Regions from separate parts of the Blautia sp. NSJ-175 genome, predicted to be linked through region 2. Evidence: predicted binding sites of a transcription regulator. Region 2 holds the regulator's gene; each other region holds the start of a gene.

What was found. Region 2 encodes Rex, which represses fermentation and respiration genes when NADH is low (regulators of the CRP and FNR family bind a similar motif). Its sites were predicted from a motif close to ATTGTTAANTANTTAACAAT; they were not measured.
Region 1: the regulator Rex is predicted to act here: its motif matches at 5,484-5,503, upstream of MUB35_RS25150 (cobalt transporter).
Region 3: the regulator Rex is predicted to act here: its motif matches at 5,768-5,787, upstream of serC (3-phosphoserine/phosphohydroxythreonine transaminase).

The regions. Positions count from the first base shown of each region.
Region 1 is NZ_JALIFQ010000023.1:85,380-95,558, forward strand. It holds gene MUB35_RS25130 (ABC transporter permease) at 1-530, shown strand, start outside; gene MUB35_RS25135 (aldo/keto reductase) at 638-1,474, opposite strand; gene MUB35_RS25140 (exonuclease SbcCD subunit D) at 1,675-2,820, shown strand; gene MUB35_RS25145 (SbcC/MukB-like Walker B domain-containing protein) at 2,817-5,423, shown strand; gene MUB35_RS25150 (cobalt transporter) at 5,549-5,890, shown strand; gene MUB35_RS25155 (CooT family nickel-binding protein) at 5,894-6,076, shown strand; gene MUB35_RS25160 (methylenetetrahydrofolate reductase) at 6,172-7,089, shown strand; gene MUB35_RS25165 (ATP-binding protein) at 7,127-7,897, shown strand; gene cooS (anaerobic carbon-monoxide dehydrogenase catalytic subunit) at 7,958-9,850, shown strand; gene MUB35_RS25175 (ATP-binding protein) at 9,875-10,179, shown strand, end outside.
Region 2 is NZ_JALIFQ010000020.1:59,631-69,809, reverse strand. It holds gene MUB35_RS23780 (2-isopropylmalate synthase) at 1-145, shown strand, start outside; gene MUB35_RS23775 (GntR family transcriptional regulator) at 174-872, shown strand; gene MUB35_RS23770 (NADP-dependent isocitrate dehydrogenase) at 859-2,070, shown strand; gene MUB35_RS23765 (TetR/AcrR family transcriptional regulator) at 2,239-2,898, shown strand; gene MUB35_RS23760 (ABC transporter ATP-binding protein) at 2,885-3,784, shown strand; gene MUB35_RS23755 (ABC transporter permease subunit) at 3,781-4,578, shown strand; gene MUB35_RS23750 (ABC-F family ATP-binding cassette domain-containing protein) at 4,641-6,548, opposite strand; gene MUB35_RS23745 (redox-sensing transcriptional repressor Rex) at 6,721-7,365, shown strand; gene MUB35_RS23740 (bifunctional ADP-dependent NAD(P)H-hydrate dehydratase/NAD(P)H-hydrate epimerase) at 7,465-8,967, shown strand; gene alr (alanine racemase) at 8,964-10,100, shown strand.
Region 3 is NZ_JALIFQ010000007.1:201,970-212,148, reverse strand. It holds gene hydG ([FeFe] hydrogenase H-cluster radical SAM maturase HydG) at 1-595, opposite strand, end outside; gene hydE ([FeFe] hydrogenase H-cluster radical SAM maturase HydE) at 617-1,675, opposite strand; gene MUB35_RS13380 (DUF1015 domain-containing protein) at 1,679-2,914, opposite strand; gene MUB35_RS13375 (hypothetical protein) at 2,928-3,095, opposite strand; gene MUB35_RS13370 (phosphoglycerate dehydrogenase) at 3,416-4,579, opposite strand; gene serC (3-phosphoserine/phosphohydroxythreonine transaminase) at 4,582-5,664, opposite strand; gene ilvB (biosynthetic-type acetolactate synthase large subunit) at 5,818-7,503, opposite strand; gene ilvD (dihydroxy-acid dehydratase) at 7,542-9,209, opposite strand; gene leuB (3-isopropylmalate dehydrogenase) at 9,257-10,179, opposite strand, start outside.

The DNA of each region.
Region 1 (10,179 bases), on a different contig from region 2:
ACGGCAGTGCAGATACCGGTCAGGTGGCAAATGATGCCATTGCGCTGCTGAACCAGCGCCACTACAGTCAGGGAAAGAATTATTATGACATGGAGGACTTCAATGACCAGATGAAGCAGATCAACTCCATGCTGAACATGATCACAGGATTTATCGCCTTAGTGGCAGGAATCTCCCTGCTGGTAGGCGGCATCGGTGTCATGAACATTATGCTTGTGTCCGTGACGGAGAGAACAAGAGAGATTGGCATCAGGAAATCCCTGGGAGCCAGAACCTCCTCTGTTATGGTCCAGTTTTTGGCGGAATCTGCCATTATCGCCTGCATTGGCGGTGTGATCGGCATCATTATCGGTGTGCTGCTGGCCTATGCGGTCTGTTCCATACCTACCCTGGGATTCGCACCGGGAATCAAGGTGTCTACAATCCTGATCGCAACCCTGTTTTCATCAGGAATCGGTATCCTTTTCGGCGTATACCCTGCCAGAAAAGCAGCGAAGCTGAGTCCCATCGAAGCGCTCAGAAGAAATTAAAAGAAATGAACAAATGAGAAGAAAAAGTACCGCACAGAGTGATATCAAATACTCCTGCGGTACTTTTTGTATGGGGAAAACCCCGGTATGTATGATGTTTTTGGATATCAGTCCTTATAGTAGGGAATCATATCCTCAGGGATACCGGCAGTGCGCTGGTGGGCATCCATAGCAGTAATGGCATCCATCTCCTCACGGGTCAGGGAAAAATCAAAGATTTCCGCATTTTCTCTGATGCGTTCTTTGTGTACGGACTTGGGAATGACGGATATTCCCTGCTGGACTGCCCAGCGAAGTCCGATCTGTGCGGTAGTCTTCTGGTATTTTCTTCCGATCTCCAGAAGAAGCTGGCTGTGGAGATAGGCACCCCGGGCAAGAGGCGCATAGGCCTGTACCGCAATATTGTTCTCCCTGCAGTAGGACAGAAGCTCCGGCTGGTTGAACAGCGGATGGAATTCCACCTGATTGACTGCGGGTACCACGTCAGAGACTTTTTTCAGCATTTCCAGGTCATGTATGTGGAAGTTAGAGACGCCGATAGATTTCACACGCCCTTGTGTCTGGAGCTTTTCTAGAGCTTTCCAGGTGTCTGTATAACAGCCGGGCACAGGCCAGTGGATCAGATATAAATCCACATAATCAAGTCCCAGGCGCTCCAGACTTCTGTTGAAAGTATCTTCCACGTCGCCGATTCTCTGTGCGGTATTCCATATTTTCGTTGTAACGAATAATTCCTCTCTTGGTATGGTAAGAGCCTTGATTCCGCGCCCCACGCCGTCTTCGTTTTTATAAACAGAAGCGGTGTCTATGAGACGGTAGCCGGCATCTGCGGCATCTGCGATCGCTTGTTCCACCTCGTTCTCACCGACGGCTTTGTAGACACCCAGACCCAGAAGCGGCATCTGGCGGCCATCGTTCAGAATGATTTTTTCGTTGAAAGACATAACAGTCCCTCCTTTAAATATTACCTTATTTCAATCCATGCTCACTGTGTTATTTCTGCCGGATACTTAGACAGTTTACCATAGAAATGTGAAATATTTACTCCGAATTTATTAACTTTTTAATAAATCCGTGCTACTATTATAAGAAGTGCAAGCTAAAATGCAACGAAATGCCAAAATATGGCAGTGGAGGATATCGAATGAAATTTTTTCATATGGCGGATCTGCACCTGGGAAAAAAGCTGCTTGGGGAGCCGCTGTGGAAAGAACAGCAGTATATATTAAGCCGTGTTGTGGCCATGTCTGATGAGGAGAAGCCGGAAGCTGTTTTGCTGTGCGGGGATATTTACGATAAGTCCATTCCCTCCTCGGAGGCTGTGGGGCTGCTGGACTGGTTTCTGGAAGAATTGTCCGTCCGTGGGATACAGACATTTTTGATCAGCGGCAACCACGACGGAGCCCAGAGGCTTCAGTTTGCCAGCGGGATCTTAAAAAAAGAGGGGATTCATATTGCAGGTACGTTTAAAGGGGGGCCGGAACATATTGTGCTGAGTGATGCGTTCGGCCCGATTCATGTGTGGATGCTTCCTTTTCTGCGGCCCGGTATGCTCCGCCCATTTGCGGAGGAAATTCCGGAAACTTATGAGGAGGCCGTGAAAACCGCACTGCATGGCGCGGTGCTTCACAGGGAAGAGCGGAACCTGCTTCTGGCACATCAGTTTGTCACGGCAGGAGGCAGAAAGCCGGAAATCTCCGATTCGGAACAGCGTTCCCTGGGCGGTATCGATCAGGTGGATGCCTCAGTCTTTGGAGTATTTGACTATGTGGCGCTGGGGCATATCCACAGACCGCAGAAAATGGGGGATGTAAAGATACGGTATGCAGGTTCTCCCCTGAAATATTCTTTTTCTGAATGGAATCAGACAAAGTCCGTGACTGTGGCAGAGCTCAGAGAGAAAGGAAGTCTGTCCGTCAGGAAGCTTCCACTGGAACCAAAAACAGAGATGGCTGTCCTAAAGGATACCATGGAGGCCCTCGCTTCGGAAAAATACAGGAAATACAGAGAAGGATATTATCTGTCCATAGTCATGACCGATGAGGAGACTCTGGAGCATCCGATGGAGAGGCTTAGAAAAATATTTCCTGGTATGCTGGAATTTGCCGTCGAAAACCGCCGGAGCAGATCCGGTGGCATATCGGGCAGTGCAGAGCTGCAGTGTCTGAAAAAAACACCCCTTGATCTGTTCGGGGAATTTTATGAAAAACAGAATGGGATTCCCATGTCTGACACAGAACAGGAGCTGCTTGAAGAGGTGATCAAAAGCATGGAAGAGGTGGGAGTATGAGACCGATAGAGCTGGAGATGGAGGCTTTTGGGCCTTATGCGGGCAATACCTGTATCTCTTTTGAGAATTGTCAGAGAGCAGGGCTGTTTCTGATCTGCGGTGACACAGGAGCCGGCAAAACGACAATCTTCGACGGCATTGCCTTTGCGCTGTACGACGCAGCCAGCACGGAAGTCAGAAAGCCTGAAAATCTCCACAGCGATTATGTGGAGGAGAAGGCCATGAGCAAAGTGCGTCTGCTGTTTTCCCACAAAGGAGAGCAGTATCAGGTGACCAGGACGTTTAATTTGAACAGGAAGCATGAAGCGCTTCTGGAGTGCCCGGACAAAAGTGTGCTGACGGGAAGAAGGGCAGTGAACCAGAAGCTGCAGGATATTCTGGGGCTTGATTACAGGCAGTTTAAACAGGTTTCCATGATTGCCCAAGGTGAATTCATGAACCTTCTGCTGGCAAAAAGTGACATGAGAAGCGAGATTTTCCGGAAAGTATTCGACACGGAATTCTATAAAATCATCGCGGACCGTCTGAAAAGCATGAGTATGCAGCAGCGGGAGGAAGAAAGGCTGAGGGAAGAGCGCCGCAGGCAGGTCCTGGAGTCCTGGGATGCGCTGCATCCGGAATGTACACTGGGGGACAGGGAAAAAGAGGATATTTTCGCGGTTCTTGACAGCCGTATCCTTTCCTCCCGGGAAAAGGAAAAGAGCAGCCGGAAGGAGGAGCAGCGCCTGGAAAAAGAAAAAAACAGAGCCCTTAAAAATCTGGAACGGATACAAAAGGATAACGGAGAACTGAAGAACCTGGATGCCCTGAGGCGGGAGCTGGAAGGGACAAAAGTGCAGGCCGGACAGATCAGAGAGCTGGAAAAAAAGCTGTCTGAGGGGAAGAAGGCAAATCTTTATATCAAACCTCTTGCCGAGGATTGTGCAGCGAAAAAAAAGTTGGAAACTGACGAGGAAGTGCGTATAAAGGAACTGAAGTCTCAGACAAGGGAACTGGAACAGGAGAAAAAGGCACTGCTTATCCAGGCAGCCGCTGCGGAGAAAGAAGAGAAGCTCAGCGCAGAGATAGCAGCGCTGGAAGAACAGCTTTTGCTTTACGGGAAATGGCAGCAGGAGGCTGAGGTCCTTCTGAAACTGGAATCACGAAAGGAAGAACTGCTGGAAAGTGCAGAGAAGCAGATCACGGCACAGAAGGAGCAGGCAATCGCTTATGAAACCTACAGGGAGGAATTTTTCAGAAGTCAGGCAGGCCTGCTGGCCAGGGACCTGGAAGAAGGAAAACCCTGTCCCGTATGCGGCTCCAGGGTACATCCGGCAAAGGCTGCCTGTGAAAAACAGGAGCTGAGCGAGGCAGCGCTGAAAGAGATGGAGGCACAAAAGGAGAAGACATCTGCAGAACTGCAGAGGACCCTGACAGCCCTTGCGGAGAATGAGAAGGAATGGCAGACCAGAATGGAGCATCTGCGCAGGGAAGAGGTACTGGCAGGTAAAAAAAGCGGTGCTGCCATGCAAAAAAAAGCCTCCTCACTGATAAAAGAGACAAACGCGCGCCTGGAGAGAAAGAAGGCGAAAAGCCGCCCGGGTCTTCCGTCCCAAGAGGCGGTCAGGAAAAGACTGGAGGAGAATGCGCAGCGCCGGGCAGCCGCGGAAAGAGAGACACAGATCTGTGAAAAACGAGGAGCCAGGCTGGCAAAGGAAAGAAAAGAGGCAGAAGGAAAGCTGCTTCTGGAAGTAAAACAGCAGAAGTTTCCAAGCAGGGCAAAGGCCATGGAGGCATGTCTGGACAGAGAAGAGCTGGACCGTATGGAGAAAGAAACACAGGCATATGAAAATCATGTGAGGGACCTGCAGATCAGGATCAGGAGCCTGGCGCCTTCCCTGCGCGGAAAGAAACTGTGCCCGGAGGAGGAGGTACGGGAACAGATACAGCGGGCGGAACAGCAGCTGAAAATTGTGCGTAATAAACTCCGGGAGGAGTACAGTGCTCTTGAAAGGACAAAAGAGGTGCGCAGACAGCTTCAGGTATTGTTTGAGGAGAGCAGCAGGACAGAGAAGACCAGGCTGGCTCTGCAGGGCCTTTCTGACACTGCCTGCGGCAGCCTGAAGGGAAAGCCGAAGATATCCCTGGAGCGCTATGTGCAGTCCGCTTATTTCCGTATGATCACCCAGGAGGCCAACAGGCGGCTGGAACACATGTCTTCAGGCAGATACGAACTGCTCGTGCGGGAGGAAAAGGAAAATCTGCAGTCCAGGTCCGGCCTGGATCTGGATGTCTATGATTACCATACCGGCAAGGTGAGAAGCATCCGTTCCCTGTCCGGCGGAGAGAGCTTTCAGGCAGCGCTGAGCCTGGCCCTCGGTGTCTCCGGGGTCATCGGGCAGTTTGCGGGTGGCATCCGGGTGGAGACCGTGTTTGTTGACGAGGGTTTCGGCAGTCTGGATGAGCAGTCTTTGGAGACTGCGGTGGAGACTTTATCGGCTCTTTCCAGGGAGGACTGCCTGGTGGGAATCATCTCCCATGTGCCGGAGTTAAAAGAGCGTATAGAATGCAGGATAGAGGTGGAAAAAAACAGGGGCGGAAGTTCCGTGTTTTTCACCGCTTGAACCTCTAAAAAAACATAAGAATAACTTGATAAAAAAGCCGAAAGCATGTATAATGAATTTATTGATAAATTATTGTCATTTACTGCGCCCAAAAGCGGGAAAAGCAGTAGGGAAAGGATGGAAAAATGCATTTAATCAACGACGAAAATGGCAACATGGTTCCTCACGGACATGACCATGAGCATGACCATGTTCACAGCCATGAACACAGCCACGGCTGCAGCAGCTGTTCAGAGGGCGAATGTGGCGGAAATTGTACAGAGGAAGTGGTAGCACTTTTGAACTATATGCTTTCCCACAACGAGCATCACGCACAGGAGCTTGATCAGATGGCAGATAATCTGTCAAAGCTTGGCATGGAAGATGCAGCCAAGACCATCAAGGAAGGCGTTGCTGATTTCCAGAAAGGAAATATGCGTCTGGGCCTGGCACTGACACTGGTAAAAGAACATTTGAAGGAGGCGTAGGCTATGTGTCTTGCAACTGTACAGAGAAGCGATGACAACACGGTCATCTGCAGAAATGTGAGCAGAATCGACGTAGATGGTGAAAAGCTTATCATACGTGACATCATGGGCGAGGAGCGAACCATTATCGGTAAAATATTAATGGTGGACCTTGCAAACAGCCTTGTTAAGCTGGACTGCCAGTAAGCAGCAGAAAAAGTATGGAGGACTTTCTGCTGTGCCAACACACGATTTTAGGGCTTCGGCCTTAAAAATAAATAAACAAAGCGGAGGTAGTAACTATGAAATTATCTGAAGCAATGAAGAACAAAATGCTCCTTTCATTTGAGCTGTTCCCACCAAAGACAGACAAAGGTATGGAAAATCTGCCGGGAACGATCGAGCATCTTTGTAAGTACCAGCCGGAGTACATTTCCTGTACATACGGTGCGGGCGGAACCAATGTGGGCAAGAACATGGATGTATGTAAAATGATCAAAGACGCCGGAACCATCCCGGTAACACATTTTACATGTATCGGTAACACCGCAGAAGGAATCAAAGAACAGCTTCAGAATTACCTGGACAATGGCGTAGATCATATGCTGGCACTTCGCGGCGACCTTCCATTCGGATGGACAGGAACCGGCGGAGATTTCGCTTACGCAACAGATCTGGTAGCTTATGTCCGCAAAGAATTCGGCGATAAGATCGAAATCGCTGTAGCAGGTTCACCGGAAGGACATATCGCATGCCGCAGTCTTGAATCTGATATCGCTGTCCTGAAACAGAAACAGGATAACGGTGCTGACTACATCATGACTCAGCTTTGCTGGGATATGGAGCAGTTCAAACGCTGGCTGGATGCCATCCGTACTGCAGGCGTTACAATGCCGGTTGACGTTGGAATTATGCCGATTCTGGATCAGGCTGCTACAATCAATATGGCACTGTCACGTAATGGCTGTGTAATGCCGCGTAAACTTTGCGAGATCATCTCCAAAAACTGGATCTTCCCGAATCCGTTCGACAAAGATCCGTTCGACGCTGCTGTTGATGAAAAGAAAGCAGCATTCAAAGAGGCAGGTATCGAGTACACGATCAGACAGATCGATGAGTACCGCGCACTGGGCGTTAACGGTATCCATCTGTATGCTCTGAACAAATGGAAAGACGTATCTGAAATCATTGACAGATGCGGTCTTCGCACACTTGTTTAAAATGTATTAAAATCATATTTTAGGAGGTGCCCTTTTCATGGCACATGTAATTGCAATTGCCGGCAAAGGCGGCGTAGGCAAGACGACCCTGACAGGCCTGATCATCCAGTATCTGGCTGAAAAAGGCAGGGGACCGATTCTTGCAGTAGATGCAGATGCGAATTCAAACTTAAATGAAGTCCTGGGCATGGAGCTTGAGGCAACTCTGGGCGATATCCGTGAGGAAGTGGCCCGTGCGGAGATGTCAAAGGAAAATCCCATTCCGGCCGGAATGACAAAAGCTGATTATATGGAATTCAAGTTTGATGATGCATTGATTGAAAATGATGATTATGACCTGCTTGTCATGGGACGTACCCAGGGGAAAGGCTGCTACTGCTTCGTGAATGGACTTCTGCAGGCTCAGCTTGCAAAGCTGCAAAAGAATTATCCATATATCATCGTGGACAATGAAGCCGGTATGGAGCATATCAGCAGAGGCGTTCTTCCCAGTATGCAGACAGCGATTCTGGTCAGCGACTGCTCCAGAAGAGGTGTTCAGGCAGTGGGCAGGATCGCGGAACTGATAAAAGAATGTGACATGCACCCGAAGCAGGTTGGGCTTATCATCAACCGTGCGCCGGGCGGGGTACTCAATGCGGGCACAAAAGAGGAGATAGAGAAACAGGGCCTCACCCTTTTGGGAATCGTCCCGCAGGATGAAACTGTATATGACTTCGACTGCGACGGTACACCCATCGTGAAGCTTCCGGAAGATTCACCGGTGAGAAAAGCGATCAGGGATATCGTGGACAAGCTGGAGTTATAAAACCGGGGAAGCGGACCCGGATAAAAAAGCAAAAAGAGGCGAAAAACAAGGAGGATATTCATGAGTGAATTCAAATTAACCACAGTAGAAGAATTTGAAGCTGCTACTGCACGTCTCCTGGAAACAGGTGCAAAAGTCGGTGCTGACGCTTGGCAGTTCCGCGTAAAAAATCAGACACCCCATTGTAAATTTGGTGAAGAAGGCGTTTGCTGCCGTATCTGTACAATGGGACCATGCCGTATTACAAAAAAAGCTCCGAGAGGAATCTGCGGATGTGATGTACACGGTATCGTAGGACGTAACTACCTGAAATTTACAGCAGGCGGTTCTGCAACACACTCTGACCATGGCCGTGAAATCTGCCATACCTTATATGAATCTGCAGCTGACGGCTGTTATAAGGTAAAAGATCCGGATAAACTGATCCGTATCGCAAAAGAGTGGGGAATCGAGACCGAAGGAAAAGATATCTATGATCTGGCACACGAAGTTGCTGAGACAGGTCTGATGGAATACGGTAAACCTTTCGGAACTCAGAGATTCTTAAAGAGAGCACCGGAATCACAGCAGGAACTGTGGGAAAAGAATGAACTTGCTCCAAGAGCAATCGACCGCGAGGTTTCCTGTTCCTTACATATGAGCCACATGGGATGTTCTTCCAAACCGGAAGCACTGGTAAAACAGGCGATCCGTGCAGGCTTAAGTGATGGATGGGGCGGTTCCATGATGGGAACAGAGTTCTCAGACGTACTGTTCGGAACACCGAAGCCGATTGAGACAGAAGCAAACTTGGGCGTTATGGTTGAGGAGAATGTCAATATCGTTGTTCACGGACATGATCCCAGTCTTTCTGAGATGATCTGTGAATTCGCAGATGATCCGGAAATGATCGCGTACGCAAAAGAGATGGGTGCAAAAGGCATCACCGTATCCGGCGTATGCTGTACCTCAAATGAAGTTGCAATGCGCCGTGGTATTCCTATGGCCGGTAACTTCCTGCAGCAGGAAAACGTTGTTCTGACAGGTGCTTGTGAAGCGATCGTCGTAGACGTACAGTGTATCTTCCCGGCACTTGGTCCTTTGAGCAAATGTTTCCACACAAAATTCATCACAACTTCTCCGATTGCTCAGATGCCGGATTCTGAATTTATCAGATTCGATGCTCACACAGCAGGCGAGAAAGCAAAATTAATCGTTAAGACAGCTATCGAGAACTACAAAAACAGAAAACCCGAACTGGTACATATTCCGCAGATGAAACAGAAAGCAACTGTTGGATATTCCACAGAAGCGATCGTAAAAGCTCTGGACGGCGTAACCAACTCACAGGTAGATGAGCTGGGAACCACAAAACCGTTATTAGAGTGTATCACCTCCGGTGTTCTCCGTGGTGCTGTTGCAATGGTTGGATGTAACAACCCGAAAGTTCGTCCTGACTTAGCTCATATTGAACTTATGAAAAAACTGGTTGCTAACGATATCATCATCATCGCTTCCGGATGTTCTGCACAGGCGGCTGCAAAAGCTGGTCTGATGGACAAGAGAGCGAAAGATGTCTGCGGCGCCGGACTTAAGAGAGTTTGTGAACTGGCTGACATTCCGCCGGTACTGCACATGGGCTCATGCGTAGATATCAGCCGTATGTTGGTTCTGGCAGCTACATTGGCAAAAGACGCAGGTCTGCACATTTCCCAGCTTCCAGTTGTTGGCTGTGCTCCTGAGTGGATGTCTGAAAAAGCAGTTTCCATCGGTAACTATGTAATTGGTTCCGGTATTGATACCTTCTTAGGTGTTGACCCGTACGCTGCAGGTTCCAGTGAAATGGTTGAAATCCTGACCAACGGAACAAGAGAATGGGTAGAGGCTGCATTTACAGTTGAAAAAGATATTGAAAAACTGGGCGATGCTATGATCGCAAGAATCGAAGAGAAGAGAGCTGCTCTTGGAATCTAATCTTTATCAGGAAAGGTGAATGACATGAAAATTGCAGTAACAGGAAAAGGCGGCGTTGGAAAGACTACTTTTGCTGCGACGCTGGCGCGTTTATATGCGGATGAGGGAAGAAAGGTGCTTGCTGCGGATGTGGATCCGGATGCGAATCTGGGGCTGGCACTTGGGTTTGATGATGAAACTCTGGATTCCATTGTTCCCATTACTAAGATGCGGAAGCTGGTGGAAGAACGTACCGGGGCCAATGAGGAAAATCAGTTCTACCGGATCAATCCAAAGGTGGACGATATCCCGGATACATATTCCAAAGAAGTGAACGGAGTCAAGCTGCT
Region 2 (10,179 bases):
GGTGCAGAAGAACAGCGAACTGGTGCAGATGGTAAAGGCATGGGTGGATGCCCAGTACGAGGAGGGACGCGTGACTGTCCTGACGGATGAGGAGCTGATATCCGTGATCGAGGAGAGCTGCGCAAGATTAAATATAACCTTATAAGGCAATGACATGTGAGGAAGGAAGCAAAATGGCAGGTAGAGAAAAGTCCCTGAGGGGCCAGGTGTTTGACAAGATCCGTTCAGATATTCTGAAAGGCCGTTACCAGCAGGGAGACGAATTGGTGGAATGTACCATAGGGAAAGAGCTGGGAGTCAGCAGAACTCCGGTCCGGGAAGCCATCCGGCAGCTGGAACTGGAGGGCCTGGTACGCCTGGTGCCAAACAAAGGAGCCTTTGTCAACGGGATATCCGCAAGGGACGTGACTGATATTTATTTGATCCGCTCCCGGCTGGAAGGGCTCTGTGCCCGGATGGCCGTGGAGAATATAACACCGGAACAGCTGGAAGCCATGGAGGAGGCCATTGTCCTGTCAGACTATCATGCAAAGAAAGAACACTATGAGCAGGTCTGCGAAATGGACGGCAAGTTCCATAAGCTGCTCTATGAGGCGTCCGGCAGCCGGATGCTTTCCCACACACTGTCTGATTTTCATCAATATGTACAGCGTGTGCGGCAGGTATCCATTATGAACCGCATGCGTCTGAATAAATCAGGCAGTGAGCACACAGAGATTCTGGAAGCCATAAAGAGCAAAAACGCGGATCTGGCGGAACAGGTAGCTGCAAGACACATATTTAATACAGTTGAGAATCTGAAACATTTTAATCTGGAAGAAATTCTGCGGGAAGAATACGGAAAGGAGAACGACAACAATGGAAAAAATTAAAATGACAACACCTCTGGTGGAAATGGATGGGGATGAGATGACAAGGATCCTCTGGAAAATGATCAAAGAGGATCTGCTTGCGCCATATGTGGAACTGAACACAGAGTATTATGATCTGGGACTGGAGTACAGAAATGAGACCGGCGACCAGGTGACAGTGGATGCGGCCAATGCCACAAAGAAATACAAAGTAGCGGTAAAATGTGCCACCATCACCCCGAACGCGGCCAGAATGGACGAGTATCACTTAAAGGAAATGTATAAAAGTCCCAACGGCACCATTCGTTCCATGCTGGACGGTACGGTTTTCAGGGCGCCTATTGTGGTAAAAGGAATCGAGCCCTGTGTAAAGAACTGGAAGAAACCCATCACTCTGGCAAGACATGCCTACGGGGATGTCTATAAAAACACAGAGATGGTCATTCCCGGACCGGGCAGGGTGGAGCTTGTATATACCGCGGCTGACGGAACAGAGACAAGAGAACTGGTGCATAACTTCACAGGTGCCGGGGTGGCACAGGGAATGCACAACTTAAATGATTCCATTGAGAGCTTTGCCAGAAGCTGCTTTGAATACGCGCTCTCCACAAAACAGGATCTGTGGTTCTCCACCAAGGACACCATTTCCAAAAAGTATGACCATACCTTCAAGGATATTTTCCAGGACATCTATGAGAAAGAATATAAGGATGCCTTTGAAAAGGCCGGTATTACATATTTCTATACACTGATCGACGACGCGGTGGCACGTGTGATGAAAGCCGAAGGCGGCTTTATCTGGGCCTGCAAGAACTATGACGGGGATGTTATGAGTGATATGGTATCCTCCGCTTTCGGCTCTCTGGCTATGATGACATCCGTGCTGGTATCCCCTCACGGATATTTTGAGTATGAAGCTGCACACGGAACCGTACAGCGCCACTATTACAAACATTTAAAAGGGGAAGAGACTTCCACCAACTCCGTGGCTACCATCTTTGCCTGGTCCGGAGCTTTGAGAAAACGCGGGGAGCTGGATGGAAATACAGACCTCTGCCTGTTTGCCGACCGGCTGGAACAGGCCACGCTCACTACTATCGAAAAGGGAGAGATGACAAAAGACCTTGCACTCATCACGTCAATTAAGAATCCTTCTGTATTGAACAGCCGTGAGTTTATACTGGCTGTAAGGAAGAATCTGGATGTTTTATACGCGTAAAAAATAAGCGTCTGCTGATTTAAAAGTCCATGTAAGAGAGAGAAACAAGTCCCTGCTTACATGGACTTATTATTTGTGAAAAAAAGTCTCGGGCAGGGGTTGAAAAATTTAGTCAATTTCTTATAATGGGTATTAACCGAATCGGTAAAGCATTAAAGGAGGCACAGGATGGAGGACAGACTTAGCAGTCTCTCAGAAGAGAAGAAGAACGCGGTTGTCAATGCAGCACTGGAAGTGTTTGGCACCAATGAATACAAACGGGCATCCACAGACCTGATCGCTGCAAAGGCAGGCATCTCAAAAGGGCTGCTGTTTTACTATTTTAAAAATAAGAAAGAGCTGTATATGTACATATTTGAGTATGTCATGGAGAAGGTAGGACCGCGCCTTTTAGACCGGCACTTTTTTGAAATAACGGATTATTTTGAGCTGCTGGCCTATGCAGCAGACAAAAAAGCCCGTATCCTCTCCAGTTTTCCCTTTCTTATGGAGTTCAGTGTCCGGGCATTTTTTACATCCAGGGAGGACGTATCGGAAGATATGAACTCTTTTATGAAAAACCAGATGGATACCATGTTCGTGGATTATTTCAAGAATGTAGATATGACTAAATTCAGGGAGGACATAGATCCCAAAGAAATACTGAACATGCTTCTCTGGCTCACTGACGGATATCTGCACCAGAGAATGTTTTATACCGATACGGTGGATGCGGATGAATTGATGCGTCAATTCAGAAAATGGTCAGAAATGCTGAAGCGGATCGCATACAAAGAAGAGTATCTAACCGAAATGGTTGGAAGGAGGCAAAAAAATGAACGTGATTGAAATCAGTCATATTACGAAAGACTATGGGCAGAACCGCGGCGTTTTTGATGTTAGTTTTTCTGTAAAACAGGGAGAGGTACTGGGGTTTTTAGGGCCAAACGGTGCCGGTAAGACAACCACGATCCGGCAGTTGATGGGATTCATCAAACCGGATAAGGGCAGACTGTCCATTCTGGATATGGACTGCTTCAAAGAGTCGGATAAGATCCAGACATCTCTTGGGTATCTGCCGGGAGAGATCGCTTTTATTGATTCGATGACAGGGATGGAGTTTATCCGCTTTGTGGCTAAAATGAAAAATATGAGAGATATGGGCCGGGCACAGGAACTGATGAAGATGTTTGACTTGAACGCGTCCGGCAAACTGAAGAAAATGTCAAAGGGCATGAAGCAGAAGATAGGAATCGTCTGTGCCTTTATGAACCCGCTGGCCAGCATCCTGATCCTGGATGAACCCACCAGCGGACTAGACCCTCTGATGCAGAACCGTTTTGTGGAGCTGATCCTTTCCGAGAAGAAAAAGGGAAAGACCATTTTGATGTCTTCTCATATGTTTGAGGAAATTGAGCGCACCTGTGACCGCGCTGCCATTATCCGAGACGGACGGCTGGTTGCAGTGGAGGAGATGGAGAAACTGAAAGAGGGGCGGCAGAAGGTGATTGATATCACCTTCCGGGAGGCGGATATGGCAGAGGCATTCGCTGCCGCATTCCCGGAGGCAGTCTATCAGCCCGGCAGTAAAACGGTAACGGCCAAGGTTGGAAAAAACCTGGATGCCTTTATCAAAAAAGCAGGCGCCTATACGGTCACGGATTTCGACGTGCGCACACAGAGCCTGGAAGAGTTCTTCATGCATTTCTACGGAGAGGGGGCAGCAAAATCATGAATGCTACACTGTTTAAAAAAGAGATCAAATCCAACTGGCTGCTGCTCGTCATTTTTCTTGTAGTGCTCAGTGTATACGGAAGTATGATCACCATGATGTTTAACCCCGAGATGGGAGACAGCCTGAAAATGATGGCTGACAGTATGCCGGATCTGTTTGCGGCATTCGGCATGGCTGACGTGGGCCAGACGCTGCTGGAATTTGTATCCGGATATTTATACGGAATGCTGTATGTGGCCTTCCCCGGGGTATTTATCATTATCCTATCCAACAGACTGGTATCCAGATATGTAGATAACGGTTCCATGGCCTACCTGCTGGCGGTACCACAGAAACGATGGAAGATCATGCTGACTCAGTGTGTCTTCATGCTGACCTGCCTGGTTGTCATGGTGGTATATGTGACCTGCCTGATTCTTGCTTTCAGTGAGGCGCTTTTTCCGGGAGAGATGGAGACAGGTGCTTTCCTTCGGATCAATGTGGGATTATTGGGTATCCTTGTATTTTTCGGCGGGACATGTTTCTGTGCATCCTGCTGCAGCAATGAGACAAAGACTTCCTCCGCGGTCAGCACAACCGTGGTGGTATATTCCATTCTCGTGCAGATGATATCACAGGTGGGGGATAAATTCGAGAAAGTAAAATACGCCACCCCCATAACCCTCTTTGATATTGACGGGCTGGCTGCAGGTGACGGGAAGGCGTGGATCATGTGCGGCATTTTGTATCTGGCAGGAATCCTGCTTATGGGAATAGGGATCATACGGTTCAGCAAACGGGATCTGCCTTTGTAAGAGATGGAATCGCAGACGGCCGAAGGATAGCAGCCGGATATAAAAAACGGGAGGAGCAGGCATTATGCCAGCTCTTCCCATTTTTCATACAGTTCTTCCAGCTTTTCTGCAATCTCAGCTTTTTCATTGGCAAGCCGGACGCATTCAGCCACATTGACGGCAACTTCAGGCTTTTCCATCTCACTGTCGATCTCTTTGTCCCTGGTTTCCAGGCGTTCAATCTCTGCCTCTGTCTTCTTCAGATCATTTTCACGCTTTCTCTGGCGTGCCTGTTCTTCTTTGCGCTGTTTCCAGTCCAGTTTCGTGGCGGATACGGATTCCGCAGCCTGTTCCTCCTCAAGGCCCGGCGCATAGATGCGGGTGAGCTCCTCCCTCTTCTCCATGTAATAATCATAGTTGCCGATATAGTTTACCATACTCTGGTTGGTCAGCTCCAGGATCCTGGTGGCGGTACGGTTGATAAAGTAACGGTCATGGGATACATACAGCACCGTACCCGTATAATTGCGCAGGGCCTCCTCCAGGATCTCCTTTGACATAATGTCAAGATGGTTGGTAGGCTCATCCAGGATCAGGAAATTGGCTTCTGAGAGCATGAGCTTTGCCAGGGATACGCGGCCCCGTTCCCCGCCGCTTAAGGATGCGATCTTTTTAAAGACATCATCCCCGGTAAAGAGAAAGGCAGCCAGCAGATTGCGGATCTCCGTGTTGGTGAGCTTGGGAAAATCATCCGAAATCTCCTCGAAGATGGTTTTTTCCATATGCAGCACGTGGTGCTCCTGGTCATAGTAGCCGATGTGTACTTTACTTCCCAGATGGAAGACGCCGGCGTCGGCCGGGACCAGCTCGTTCAGTATTTTGAGTATCGTCGTTTTTCCGGTTCCGTTATTCCCGATGATGGCCACACGCTCCCCGCGTTTGATGGAAAAGTTCAGATCAGAAAACAGCGGGAGGGAGGGAAAGGATTTAGAGAGATGTTCCACGGTCAGCACATCCATGCCGCTCTCTATGCGGGGCTTCAGGTAAATACGCATGGACGCGTTTACCTCAGTCGGTTTTTCTATGACTTCAATCTTATCCAGCATCTTTTCCCGGCTCTCAGCCCGCTTAATGGACTTTTCCCGGTTGAACTGCTTTAATTTGGCAATGACTTCCTCCTGGTGTTTGATCTCCTGCTGCTGATTGAGGTAGGCCTGGTAGGCATCTCTGCGAAGCTGGGCCTTTTTCTCACTGTAGGCGGAATAGTTTCCGCTGAAGGAGCTTACCTTTCCGTTGTCAATATCAATCACCTTGGTCACGATCCTGTCCAGAAAATACCGGTCGTGGGATACGATAAGGACAGCTCCCGGATAATTCAAAAGGTACGTCTCCAGCCAGGAGATGGAGTCCATATCCAGATGGTTGGTAGGCTCATCCAGAAGGATGATATCCGGTTTTGACAGCAGCAGACGGCCAAGGGCCACACGGGTTTTCTGGCCTCCTGACAGGGTGGAGATTTCTTTTTCAAAGTCACTCTCCGGAAAGCCGAGTCCCTTCAGTACGCCCACAAGCTCACTTTTATACGCATAGCCGTTCTCCATCTCAAACTCATGGGTCAGCCGGGAATACGTCTCCATCAGGCGGTCCAGCTCCTCCCCTTGGGCGTGCTTCATCTGTTTTTCGGTTCTGCGCATATGAAGCTCCATATCCAGAATATGCTGTTTGACCTGGAGCAGAGAGTCATAGATGGTGAGCGCGCTGTCCAACTCCTGATGCTGGGCCAGATAGCCGATGGTCCTGCCCCTTGATAAGATTACCTCTCCGCTGTCCGCGGGAATCTCCTGCATGATGATGCGCAGCAGTGTGGATTTTCCTGCTCCGTTGATGCCCACCAGGGCGGCTTTTTCGCGTTCTTCTATATGGAAGGAGGCATCATGGATCAGATTCATGCCTCCGAACGATTTTTCAATGTTTTGACATGCCAGTATCATTTTATACGAATCTCCTTTATCTTTTGGTTCACCCTTCCTATTATATCGGAAATTCAGAATTTGACAACAGATAAAAACAACAATAACTGGAATTGTATTTGACTTTATTTTAACAATTATATATAATATTCCTATATGAAACAGAAAACTTAGACATAAGGAGGGTAAAGTCGTGGACGAAAAATGCATATCAAAAGCAGTCATCAGAAGACTTCCCCGATATTACAGATATTTAGGAGAACTTTTGGAAGATGGTGTGGAACGTATTTCCTCAAACGAGCTGAGCAGCAAGATGCGCGTGACCGCATCCCAGATTCGCCAGGACCTGAACAATTTCGGAGGATTCGGGCAGCAGGGATACGGCTATAATGTGCAGTACCTGTATACAGAGATCGCCAAGATCCTGGGGCTCGACAGGACCCACAACATGATCATCATCGGAGCCGGCAATCTGGGACAGGCACTGGCCAATTATGTACAGTTTGAAAAGCGCGGATTTAAAGTGGTGGGTATATTTGATGTGAATCCGGTTCTGAAAGGTATCTCTATCCGTGGGAACGAAATTCTTATGATGGATGAACTTCCCCAGTATCTGAAGGATAATGATGTTCAGATAGCAGCGCTGACTCTGCCTAAGAATAACGCGGAGGAGACAGCCAACCTGCTGGTGGAAAACGGAATCAAAGCCATCTGGAATTTCGCACATCTGGATCTGGAGGTCCCGGAGGATGTCATCGTGGAAAATGTACACCTTTCTGAGAGCCTCATGCGATTGTCTTATAACCTGAATTGTTATGTGACCGAACATAAAAAGTAAGAAAAGGCTGCTGCGGAATTTTTGCGGCGGCCTTTTGCTCTGCAGGAAGGTTTGACAGACTTCCCTGATTCATACCGGAATAAGAGAGGAGTGTATGATATGAAACAAATCGTAACCGGCGGACAGATGAAGCTATTGGATGAATACACGATCCACGAGATCGGGGTTCCCTCCCTGGTACTTATGGAGCGGGCAGCTCTGAGTGTCTGTCAGGCACTTCGGGAGGAAAATTTTCCTCTGAAAAGAGTTCTGGTGCTCTGCGGTACCGGAAATAACGGTGCGGACGGCGTAGCGGTGGCCCGTATGCTCCATATGACAGGTGTCTCGGCAGATATCTGTATACTTGGAAAAAAGGACCATTATACAGAAGAAATGAGAAAGCAAGTGAAAATTGCAGAAAATTATCATATATCCTTTGTCAAGAATGCAGTACCTGCTGAATATACTACTATAGTAGATGCTGTCTTTGGTGTAGGTCTGTCCAGGGAAGTGGGCGGAAAATACAGGGACACCATCGAAGCTCTGAACCGGTCAGGGGCAAAGGTCATGGCAGTGGACATTCCATCAGGTATCAGTGCTGATACGGGGAAAGTGCTGGGCTGCGCAGTGAAGGCTGATGTGACAGTCACCTTTGCTTATGAGAAGGCAGGTCTTTTATTCTACCCGGGCGCATCCTGCGCGGGCAAGGTAAGGACGGCTGATATCGGAATCTACAGGCTGCCTCAGAATGATTTTGAACTGTCCATACAGAGCTGTGAGGAGAAGGATCTGTGCCGGATTCCGGCGAGAAAGCCGGACGGGAACAAAGGAACTTTCGGGAAAATATTCCTGGCAGCCGGCAGCCGGGATATAAGCGGCGCGGCATATCTCTCCGCCTGTGCGGCTCTTAGGGCCGGCGCAGGCATGATAAAGGTACATACCAGGGAAGAGAACCGTCAGGCACTGACCACAATGCTGCCGGAGGCCATGTACAGCTTTTATGACGATGAAGAGATCCGAAAAGAACAGATCCGGGAAGGGCTTGCATGGGCTGATGTGATCGGGGTAGGACCGGGACTCGGCACAGGACAGCAGGCGGAAGATATTTTGTATACCATACTGGCGGAGGGCAGAAAACCTCTGCTGATCGACGCGGACGGCCTGAATCTGCTGGCCGGCAGAATGGAAGTGCTGTCCCAGTATCCGGCACCGGTCCTTGTGACACCGCATCTGGGTGAGTTTTCCAGAATCTCCGGGGTATCTGTGGAGGAGTGGAAGGAAGCGCCTCTTTACCTGACAAAACGTTTTGCCGGGAAATATCACCTGACAGTCGTGTGTAAAGATTCACGTACCGTCATTTCCGACGGCGGCGAGGAGATATTTATCAACACCTCCGGCAACAGCGGTATGGCAACAGCGGGAAGCGGGGACGTGCTCTTTGGCATCCTCATGGGATTTTTGTCCCAGGGACTTTCAGCCAGGGAGGCGGCAGCTCTCGGCGTTTATTTCCACGGTATGGCAGGGGATATGGCCGCCGCCCAAAAAGGTGAGTACAGCATGATTGCCGGGGATATCATTACACAGACAGCGGAGATCTTGAAGAAAAGAGGAGCAGTTTTATGAAGACACCAAACAGGATTTACGTTTCCATAGATTTGGATGCGGTTTCCTATAATCTGGAAAATATGAAGAAGAATATCCATGAGGACACGAAGATCATAGCCGTACTCAAAGCGGACGGCTATGGACACGGAGCGCTTCCCATTGCCGAACACATAGAATCACTGCCCTATATTTGGGGATTTGCAGTGGCCTGTGTGGAAGAGGGACTTGCTCTTCGGGAGGGCGGCATCAAAAAGCCTGTTCTGATCCTTGGATATACCTTCCTGGAAGATTACGAGACGATTATCAAGAACGATTTCCGTCCAACCGTTTTTACCGGTAAGATGGCTGAGGATTTATCGGACACGGCAAAGCGGCTGAACAAAACAGTAAAGATACATATTAAGCTGGATACAGGCATGACCCGTATCGGCTATCGCGACTTACAGCATGATGTACCGGAGATTCTGAAGATTGCAGAGATGCCCGGCCTTGAAGTAGAAGGTCTGTTCACACATTTTGCCAGAGCCGATGAGACGGACAGGGAACCGGCGTATGTGCAGCTTGAGAGATACCTGAAATTTGTCCATGCACTGGAGGAGAAGGGGCTGCATGTGCCTCTGAAGCACTGTTCCAACAGCGCAGGTATCATCCGTATTCCCGAGGCGAACATGGATGCAGTGAGGGCAGGCATTATTCTGTACGGCCTGTATCCATCCGACCAGGTGGAAAAGGAGCCGGTGCCTTTAAAACCGGTTATGGCTCTCAAAAGCAGAGTTGTATACATAAAGACAGTGGAACCCGGCGTGGAGATCAGTTACGGCGGTACCTTTGTCACAACACGCCCGACCAGGGTGGCCACGATTCCCGTGGGGTATGCGGACGGGTACTGCAGAGGGCTGTCGGGCAGGGGCAGCGTGCTGATACGAAGCAGGCGCGCGCCTATTATCGGACGCGTCTGTATGGATCAGTTCATGGCAGATGTGACAGATATTCCGGAAGCGGAAGAGTTAGATGAAGTGACCTTGATCGGAAGAGACGGGCAGGAGTGCATCACAATGGAGGAGCTGGGGGAGATATCCGGCCGTTTCAATTATGAGTTTGCCTGCTGCATCAACAAACGTGTGCCGCGTCTGTACGTTTCCGGGCAGTAGCCGGCCGTGTGGACGTGCCTGCGCACCGTTTTTTCAGCTGTTTGGAGGACTTTTGGCTTCAGAAAAGTAAAAAACAAGA
Region 3 (10,179 bases), on a different contig from region 2:
GAATATAGGTACCGATGCCGGCGTCTTTTAATTTCCTGTAATCCTCCACTGTGGTGGCCGCGATATTTACATTGACACGGCGGATTGCGCCGTTTTTATGTTTGATGCTGTATATGGTCTTAATGCTCTCCAGTATGTATTCAATGGGATTGTTGACCGGGTCCTCCCCTGCTTCCAGAGCAAGGCGCTTGTGGCCCATATCCTGCAGAGCGGTTACCTCTTTTACGATCTCTTCCTGCGTCAGTTTCTTTCTGGCTATGTGTTTGTTTTTTCTGTGATAAGGACAGTACACGCAGCCGTTGATACAGTAATTGGACAGATAAAGGGGCGCAAACATAACAATCCGGTTTCCGTAGAAATCCTTTTTAATCTGTTCAGCCAGTTTGTAAATCTCCTGGTTTTTCTCCTCTATGTCGCAGTCAAGCAGTACGGATGCCTCCCTGTGGGTGAGTCCCTTTCTGAGCTTTGCCTTCTCAAGGATCTGGTCAATAAGCGCTTCATTGTGCTTATTTGCCTCAGCGTAGGCAAGTGTCTCTTGGATTTCCTCATGGGAAATAAATTCCTCTGCTTTCAGTGATTTCGGATTGTAATTCATTTTTACCCTCTCCTTTTCTCTTTACCGGGTGTACATTTTGGTGTCCCCCCGGTCTACAGTCACTTCACAGCCGATTTTCTTCATTCGGCTGCGAAGAAGTTCCAGTTCGGCGGCATTTTCTGCGCCGGTATAAATTTTATGGTCGTACAGTTCATATTTCCCCTGTACCAGTGAAGCCGATAAATTCGGCATAACCACATTGGCTCCTGCCAGTATGCCTTTCTCCCGCCCGTCATCGGAAATGGTTCCAAGGGCAGTTGTGGCCGGAAGCAGGACTTTCGGAAGCAGCAGGCGGATCAATCCCAGAAGATACAGAGTAAGCTCTGCACTCCCCGGGGCCTTTGTTCCAAATGGAGTGTCCCTGTGGGGGATGAAAGGCCCGATTCCCACCATGGCAGGCTGGAATTCTTTCAAAAACAGCAGTTCATCAGCCAGGTTCTCAGCCGTCTGCCCCGGCGTTCCTACCATAAATCCGCATCCTGTCTGAAATCCAATGTCCTTTAGATTTCTCAGACATTCCTGTCTGTGAGCATAAGACATGGAGGGGGGATGCAGCGTGCGGTAATGTTCCTCGCATACAGTCTCATGCCTGAGCAGATATCTGTCTGCCCCTGCATCAAAAAACTTCTGATAAGCTTCTCTCTCCTTTTCCCCCACGGAGAGCGTCACTGCGCAGTCGCTGTGCTCCTTTTTTATGTCCCGGACCAGCTCTGCGATCCTGTCATCCGTATACCAAGGGTCCTCTCCGCCCTGCAGCACAAAAGTTCTGAACCCAAGAACATAACCTTTCCGGCAGCACTCCAGGATTTCCTCCCTGCCCAGGCGGTAACGCTCTGCCTTTCGGTTTCCTTTTCGGATTCCGCAGTAATAACAGTCATTTCTGCAGTAATTGGTAAACTCGATCAGCCCTCTGATATAAATGCGGTTTCCGTAATATTTCTCCCGCATCCCGGCTGCTTTGCCGAACAGATATCCGGCAAGTTCCTCATTCCGCTTTTCGATCAGCGCGATATAGCTCTCCCTGTCCAGGGACTCTCCTGCCTCTAAGCGGTCAATTTTATCAAATAAATTCTCTGTCATAGTCTATATCCTGTGAATAAACAGCCCGCTTCTCAGCTTTGGCTCAAACCAGGTGGATTTCGGCGGCATCAGCTTTCCTGCGTCCGCAACCGCAAAAAGCTCTGCCATGGAAGTGGGATACATGGAAAAGGCTGCCTTACAGTCTGTCTGCACACGTTTTTCCAGCTCACCCAGTCCCCGGATTCCCCCGATAAAATCAATCCGGGGGTCTTTTGCCGGCTCCCGGATCCCCAGCACAGGTTCCAGAAGGTTATTCTGAAGCAATGCCACATCCAGTCCGTCCACCACATCTGTAGCCCGGTATTCTTCCTTTATCTTAAGTTTATACCATCTGTCCTCCAGATACATACCGAATTCGCCTTTTTCCCGGGGCGATACTGCCTCTGTTCCCGGTTCGGACACGGTAAAGCGCTCCTTTATTTTTTCCAGGAACTCTTCCGCGGAATATCCGTTTAAGTCTTTTACCACACGGTTGTAATCCAGGATTTCCAGTTCCTCATCTGCAAACAGGGTACACAGAAAGTAATTAAAGGGCTCCCTGCCCGTATAATTGGGATTCTCCCGGCGTCTCTTCAGACCTGCTTTGATGGCTGAGGCCGCCCTGTGATGGCCGTCTGCGATATATATGCTGTCCATGGCCTGAAAGGTCTTCTCTAACTTGTGGATCATGGCTGACTCATAGATCATCCATCCTCTGTGACGGATGCCGTCCTCTGATACAAAGTCGAAAATGGGAAAATCCTTTTTCTTCACATCCATCAGATGCTTAAAATCCGCATTGGCACGGTAGGCCAGGAAAATAGGCCCTGTCTGCGCCTCCAGCACATCCACATGGCGGATGCGGTCCAGCTCTTTTTCCACTCTGGTGTTCTCATGTTTTTTGATGACACCGTTTAAGTAATCGTCAATCGACGCACATGCCACGATTCCTGTCTGCACATGCCCGTTTCTGGTAAGCTCATATAGATAAAAATTGGGGTCCACATCCTGCAGAAAGTCCCCGTCCTCCATCATCTTCCAGAATATCCTGCGGGCCTGTTTGTACACCTCAGGAGCGTACATATCCGTATCATCCGGAAACTGTGTCTCCGGACGGTCAATCTTCAGAAAGGAATATGGATTTTTTTCGGTCTCCTCTTTCGCCTCTTTTCTGTTATATACATCATATGGCAGTGCGGCAATTTTAGATGCCAGGTTCTCCTGGGGACGCACTGCACAAAATGGTTTAACTACCGCCATTATCAAATCTCCTTTATAGTTTTTTCTCCATAACGCGGGCAGCAACTTCGCAGACACCATTGAATACCTTTCCCAGACGCCTGCGGTTTCTGCCAAGCGCGCCAAAAAAAGATTTCATCCGCTTTGCACTGCGGATTCTCTTCTGTATGAATGTTTTCGGTTTTTTTATTTTTCTGCTCATTTTCACACCCCAAATATATTGATGCCTATTTATAACGCCATAATAAAATTATACCGTATATAGTCTTAAAATACAATGAAATAGGCACAATAATTTGCACACTTTCCGGCGGATTTATGACTGACAGAGGTATTAAAAAAACACCAGACGGGGATTGCCTTGACTCTTTCCCCGCTGGTGCTTTTTTCGACCCTGGTTTATTTATCTCCATAGTGGTAACGACAGGATAATATATATAATTTCCGGAATATCCACAAAAGGGCCCGCCCTGAAACCACAGTCTCAGGACAGGCCCATATCCGTCTATTCTTTTAAAAGGGTCATTTCACAATACGCACGCGGTAAACACCATGAATCTTTTTCAGCTCTTTTGCCACGTCTCCGGAAATCGGTGTGGAAACGTCGATCATAGTATAGGCGAAATCGCCTTTACTCTTGTTGGTCATGTTGGAGATATTCACGCCTGCATCACCCAGCACTTTTGTGAACTGGCTGATCATGTTCGGAATATTTTTGTGGTTGATCGTCACTCTTCCCACGTCCACACAGGCCCCTGTATCACAATCCGGATAGTTTACGGAATTCTTGATATTTCCGTTTTCCAGATAGTCCATAAGCTGTCTGACAGCCATGACAGCACAGTTGTCCTCGGATTCCTCTGTGGATGCTCCCAGATGAGGAGTTACCAGGGTATTCGGGGTACTGGTCACAAGAGGGTTGGCAAAGTCTGTCACGTATTTTTTCACTTTTCCCTCTTTCAGGGCCTCCGCCAGAGCTTCCTCATCCACCAGAAGATCTCTTGCGAAGTTCAGGATAACCACGCCCTCTTTCATCTGGGCGATCTCATCCGCGCCGATCATCTTTCTTGTGGATTCCATCAGCGGCACGTGAATGGTGATATAATCGCATTCCTTGTAGATCACATTCAGGTCATTGATGTGGTGAATGCTTCTGGAAAGGTTCCACGCAGCATCCACGGAGATGAAGGGGTCATATCCATAGACTTCCATTCCCAGATGTACCGCGGCATTTGCCACTTTTACACCGATGGCGCCAAGACCGATGATACCCAGCTTTCTGCCGCTGATCTCACAGCCGGCAAACTGTTTTTTCTTCTTTTCAGCCAGCTTTCCGATATCCTCTGTGGCTTCCTGGTGCTCCAGCCACTCGATACCGCCCACTATATCCCTGGATGCCAGCAGCATTCCGGCAATGACCATCTCCTTTACACCATTGGCATTTGCTCCCGGTGTGTTGAAGACTACCACGCCGTCCTTTGCGCACTCTTCCAGCGGAATATTGTTGACGCCGGCACCTGCTCTGGCAATGGCAACCACATTCTTCGGAAGCTCCATCTCATGCATGTTTGCACTTCTCACCAGCACGGCATCCGCATCAGACATATTGTCCGTGCTCTCGTATTTTGCCGGGAAATGCTCCAGTCCTACGCTGGAAATGGGATTTAAACAGTGATATCTGTACATGATCAAGCATTCTCCTTTTCAAATTTTTTCATAAAGGCAACCAGAGCCTCCACGCCCTCTATGGGCATGGCATTGTAAATGCTGGCACGCATGCCGCCTACGCTTCTGTGGCCTTTCAGATTCACAAAGCCTGCCGCCTGGGCCTCTTTGATAAATTTCGCATCCAAATCCTTATCTCCTGTGACAAAGGGAACATTCATAAGGGAACGGGAAGCCGGTTCCACGGTACCTTTGAACATTACGCTCTCATCCAGGAAATCATACAGGATCTTTGCTTTTTTCTCATTGTGCTCTTTCATGGCTTTCAGGCCGCCCTGTTTTTTCAGCCACTGAAATACCTTGCCACACATGTAAATGCCGTAGCAGTTCGGTGTATTGTATAAGGACTCCGCGTCCGCATGTGTCTTATAGGTCAGCATGGTCGGTGTTCCCGGAAGCACATCCTCTGTGATCAGATCCTCACGGATGATGGCGATCACCACACCTGCAGGGCCGATATTCTTCTGCGCGCCGCCGTAAATAATACCGTATTTCTCCACGTCCATCGGTTCGGAGAGGAAACAGGAGGAAACGTCCGCCACCAGGGTCTTGCCCTTTGTGTCCGGCAGTGTTTTAAATTTTGTTCCGTATATCGTATTGTTCTCGCAGATGTACACATAATCCGCATCCGGGCTGATGGGAAGGTCGGAACAGTCCGGAATGTAGGAGAAAGTTTTATCCTCAGAGGACGCAATCTTGTTGGCTGTCCCGTACTTCTGTGCCTCCTGCCATGCTTTTTTCGCCCACTGGCCTGTTACGATGTAGTCAGCCACTTTGTTTTTCATCAGGTTCATGGGGATCATGGCAAACTGCTGATGGGCACCGCCCTGCAGAAATAATACTTTATAGTTATCCGGAATATGCAGCAGCTCTCTCAAATCTGCCTCCGCAGTATGTATGATATCCTCGAATGCTTTGGAACGGTGGCTCATCTCCATAACAGACATGCCTGTTCCTTTATAATCCAGCATCTCTTCTGCCGCTTCCCGCAGCACTTCCTCCGGCAGAACAGCCGGTCCTGCTGAAAAGTTATAAACTCTGCTCACTTGTTGTTTCCTCCTCTGTTGATTTACTCTTCAAAACGGTTACGCCACATGCCCCCTCTGGGGACACGTGGCATAAATTGCTTGACAAGAAGTATTCTACCTCTTTGTTATATTATTGTCAATAAAAACATTTGTCTTTCTACAAAAGACATATTATTTCTGTTTTGCTTTCAGGTCTTCCTCGTCGAACGCATCCTCAATGTTGGCCCCTGCCGGTACCATTGGGAATACCTTATCATCACTGTCGATCATGCAGTCCAGAACCACCGTTGTATTTAACCGGATGGCTTTTGCAAGGGCTTCCTGCAGCTCCTCTTTTGTGGTCACGCGGATACCCACTGCTCCCATGGCCTCTGCCAATTTGACAAAATCAACTTTGTCTTTTAATACTGTATTAGAATATCTGCCCTCATAGAACAGCGTCTGCCACTGACGTACCATTCCCAGCACCTGGTTATTGATGACCACTTGGATAAGAGGTACATCATTTCTGGTGGCTGTTGCGATCTCATTCATGTTCATACGGAAACAGCCGTCTCCTGCCACATTGATGACCACCTTGTCCGGATTGCCCATCTTGGCGCCGATGGCTGCCCCAAGGCCGTAGCCCATGGTTCCCAGGCCGCCAGAGGACAGGAAGGTGCGGGGTGTTTTATATTTGTAATACTGGGCAGCCCACATCTGGTGCTGTCCCACCTCTGTTACAATTATGGCATCGCCTTTTGTCTGGCGGTAGATCTCCTCGATAATGGCAGGACCGCTTAAGCCCTCCTGGTTGTAGCGCAGAGGATATTTTTCTTTCAGCTCCTCTATGTATCCCAGCCACTCTTTATGTTCTTTCTGCTCCAGCATATCATTCAGGCGTTTCAGAACTTCTCTGGCGTCACCCACAACGCTGCAGTCAACCAGCACATTTTTATTGATCTCCGCTGCATCCACATCTATCTGGATCACCTTCGCATTTCTGGCAAAGTTTCTGGTATTGCCGGTCACACGGTCACTGAATCTGGCACCCACGGTGATCAGCAGGTCACATTTTGTCACACCCAGATTGGAGGCTTTGGTTCCGTGCATCCCCAGCATACCGGTATACAGCTCATCCTCGCCGGAAAATGCGCCTTTTCCCATAAGGGAATCGGTCACAGGAGCCTGGATCTTGTGTGCAAGTGTGCGCAGCTCCTCCCAGGCGTTGGACGCGATGGCTCCGCCGCCCACAAAGATAAAGGGACGTTTTGCCTCCCGGATCATATCTGCTGCTTTAGCCAGATCTGCTTCTTCAATCTCAGCCACATAGGGTTTCACCGGCTTTGGCACTGTAGTTTCAAATTCTGTCTTGGCTGCAGTCACATCCTTGGTGATATCCACAAGGACAGGGCCGGGCCGTCCGCTCTTTGCAATGACAAAAGCACGACGGATGGTCTTCGCCAGCTTTTTCACGTCTTTTACGATAAAGCTGTGTTTTGTGATCGGCATAACCACACCTGCGATATCTACCTCCTGGAAGCTGTCTTTTCCCAGAAGGGGAACACCTACGTTACAGGTGATGGCAACCACAGGCACAGAATCCATATGTGCTGTGGCAATACCTGTTACCAGGTTGGTGGCGCCGGGGCCGCTGGTTGCAAAACACACACCCACTTTCCCTGTGGAACGGGCATAGCCGTCCGCTGCATGGGCTGCACCCTGCTCATGGGATGTGAGTACGTGATGAATCTCATTGCTGTGTTTATATAACTCATCATAAATGTTCAGAATCGTTCCGCCCGGATAACCGAAAACGGTATCTACACCCTGCTCTTTTAAACATTCGATTACTATTTCTGCTCCTGTCAACTGCATATTGAAATCCTCCCAACCGTTATCTTTTCTTTTTCTTTTTATTTCTGGATTTCCAGAACAGCCCCTCTGTTGCCGCTGGTCACCATAGCCGCATAGCGTGCCAGGTATCCTGTGTTCACCTTAGGCTCTCTTGGCTGCCACTCAGCCTTTCTCCTTGCCAGCTCCTCATCCGATACGGCCAGTTCCAGTTTGTTTTCCGGAATATTGATGCGGATGGTATCTCCCTCCTTAACAAGGGCAATGGGGCCGCCTACGGCTGCTTCCGGGGAAATATGTCCGATGGAAGCTCCGCGGGATGCACCGGAGAAACGTCCGTCCGTGATCAGTGCCACGCTGGAGCCGAGTCCCATACCTGCAATGGCGGAAGTGGGGTTTAACATCTCTCTCATACCCGGGCCGCCTTTTGGTCCCTCATAGCGTATCACAACTACATCACCTGCCACGATCTTACCGCCCTTAATGGCGTCAATGGCATCCTCCTCGCACTCAAATACCCTTGCAGGGCCTTCATGTACCATCATCTCCTCGCAGACCGCGGAGCGTTTTACCACGCCGCAGTCCGGAGCCAGGTTGCCTGTGAGAACCGCAAGGCCGCCGGTCTGGCTGTAGGGATTTTCTACAGGGCGGATCACCTCCGGATTTCTGTTTACACAGTCCTTGATATTTTCACCCACTGTCTTTCCTGTCACTGTCATGCAGTCCAGGTTCAGCAGATCTTTTTTGGTCAGTTCATTCATGACCGCATACACGCCGCCGGCCTCATTCAAGTCTTCTATGTAGGTGGGGCCTGCCGGTGCCAGATGGCACAGGTTCGGTGTCTTTGCGCTCACTTCATTTGCAAATGTAATGTCAAAATCCCATCCGATCTCATGGGCAATTGCCGGCAAATGCAGCATACTGTTGGTAGAACATCCGAGTGCCATATCCACAGTCAGGGCATTCATGATGGCGTCTTTTGTCATGATATCCCTTGGACGGATGTTCTGTCTGTACATTTCCATTACCTGCATGCCCGCGTGTTTTGCAAGCTTGATCCTCTCGGAATATACAGCCGGAATGGTGCCGTTTCCTTTTAATCCCATGCCCAGCACCTCTGTCAGACAGTTCATGCTGTTGGCAGTGTACATGCCGGAGCAGGAGCCGCAGGTGGGGCAGACTTTATTTTCAAATTCTTCCACTTCCTCCGCTGTCATGGTTCCTGCGCTGTAGGAGCCCACGGCCTCAAACATGGAGGAGAGACTTCTCTTCTGGCCATGCACACGGCCTGCCAGCATGGGGCCGCCGCTCACAAATACAGTGGGGACATTGATCCTGGCTGCTGCCATCAGAAGTCCCGGCACGTTCTTGTCACAGTTTGGCACCATGACCAGGGCGTCAAACTGATGGGCCATAGCCATAGCCTCTGTGGAATCCGCGATCAGATCCCTTGTCACCAGGGAATACTTCATTCCCGTATGTCCCATGGCAATGCCGTCGCAGACAGCAATAGCCGGAAACATAATGGGCGTTCCGCCTGCCATAGCAACACCTAATTTTACGGCATCCACGATTTTGTCCAGATTCATGTGACCCGGCACAATCTCATTGTAGGAACTCACAATACCTACCAACGGCCGTTCCAGTTCCTCTTTTGTCATTCCCAGGGCATTGAACAGGGAACGGTGCGGTGCCTGCTGCATACCTGTTTTTACTGCATCACTTCTCATATCATTCACAATCCTTTCTGTTGTCCGTTATCTATCTCATTCCAATCTCAGATCCGCTCTGCGATCAAATCTCCCATCTCTTTGGTTCCCACCTGCTTCATACCTTCTGCCATAATATCCACTGTGCGGTATCCCTCTGTGAGGACTTTCTGTACGGCTGCCTCCACGGCATCTGCCTCTTTGTCCAGGTCCAGGGAATAGCGCAGCATCATAGCCGCAGACAGAATGGTTGCCAGGGGATTGGCGATGCCTTTTCCCGCAATGTCAGGCGCTGAACCGTGGCTTGGTTCATAAAGGCCGAATTTTGTCTCATTTAAGCTGGCTGATGAGAGCATTCCGATGGAACCTGTCACCATGCTGGCCTCATCAGACAGAATATCGCCGAACATGTTCTCTGTGAGGATCACGTCAAACTGACCCGGGTTATGGACAAGCTGCATAGCGCAGTTATCTACCAGCATGTGTTCCAGTGTCACTTCCGGATAGTTCTTTGCCACCTCTTCCACTACTTTTCTCCAGAGTCTGGAGGAGTCCAGTACATTGGCTTTGTCCACGCTTGTAACTTTTTTGCTTCTCTTCATGGCAATATCAAATGCCTTGACAGCGATTCTGCGGATTTCATTTTCATTATATGTAAGTGTGTCAACGGCTGTAGTTACACCGTTTTCCTCCACAGTCTTTCTCTCACCGAAATACAGGCCGCCGGTCAGCTCCCTGACAATGATCATGTCAAATCCGTCTCCGATGACTTCCTCTTTCAGGGGGCAGGCACCTTTCAGCTCATCATACAGATACGCCGGGCGCAGATTGGCAAACAGATTCAGGGCTTTTCTAATAGCTAAAAGTCCTGCCTCAGGGCGTTTTGACGGCTCCAGTTTATACCAGGGAGAAGTCTTGGCATCCCCTCCGATGGAACCCATCAGCACTGCGTCAGAAGCCTTTGCCGTCTCCACAGCCTCCTCTGTCAGCG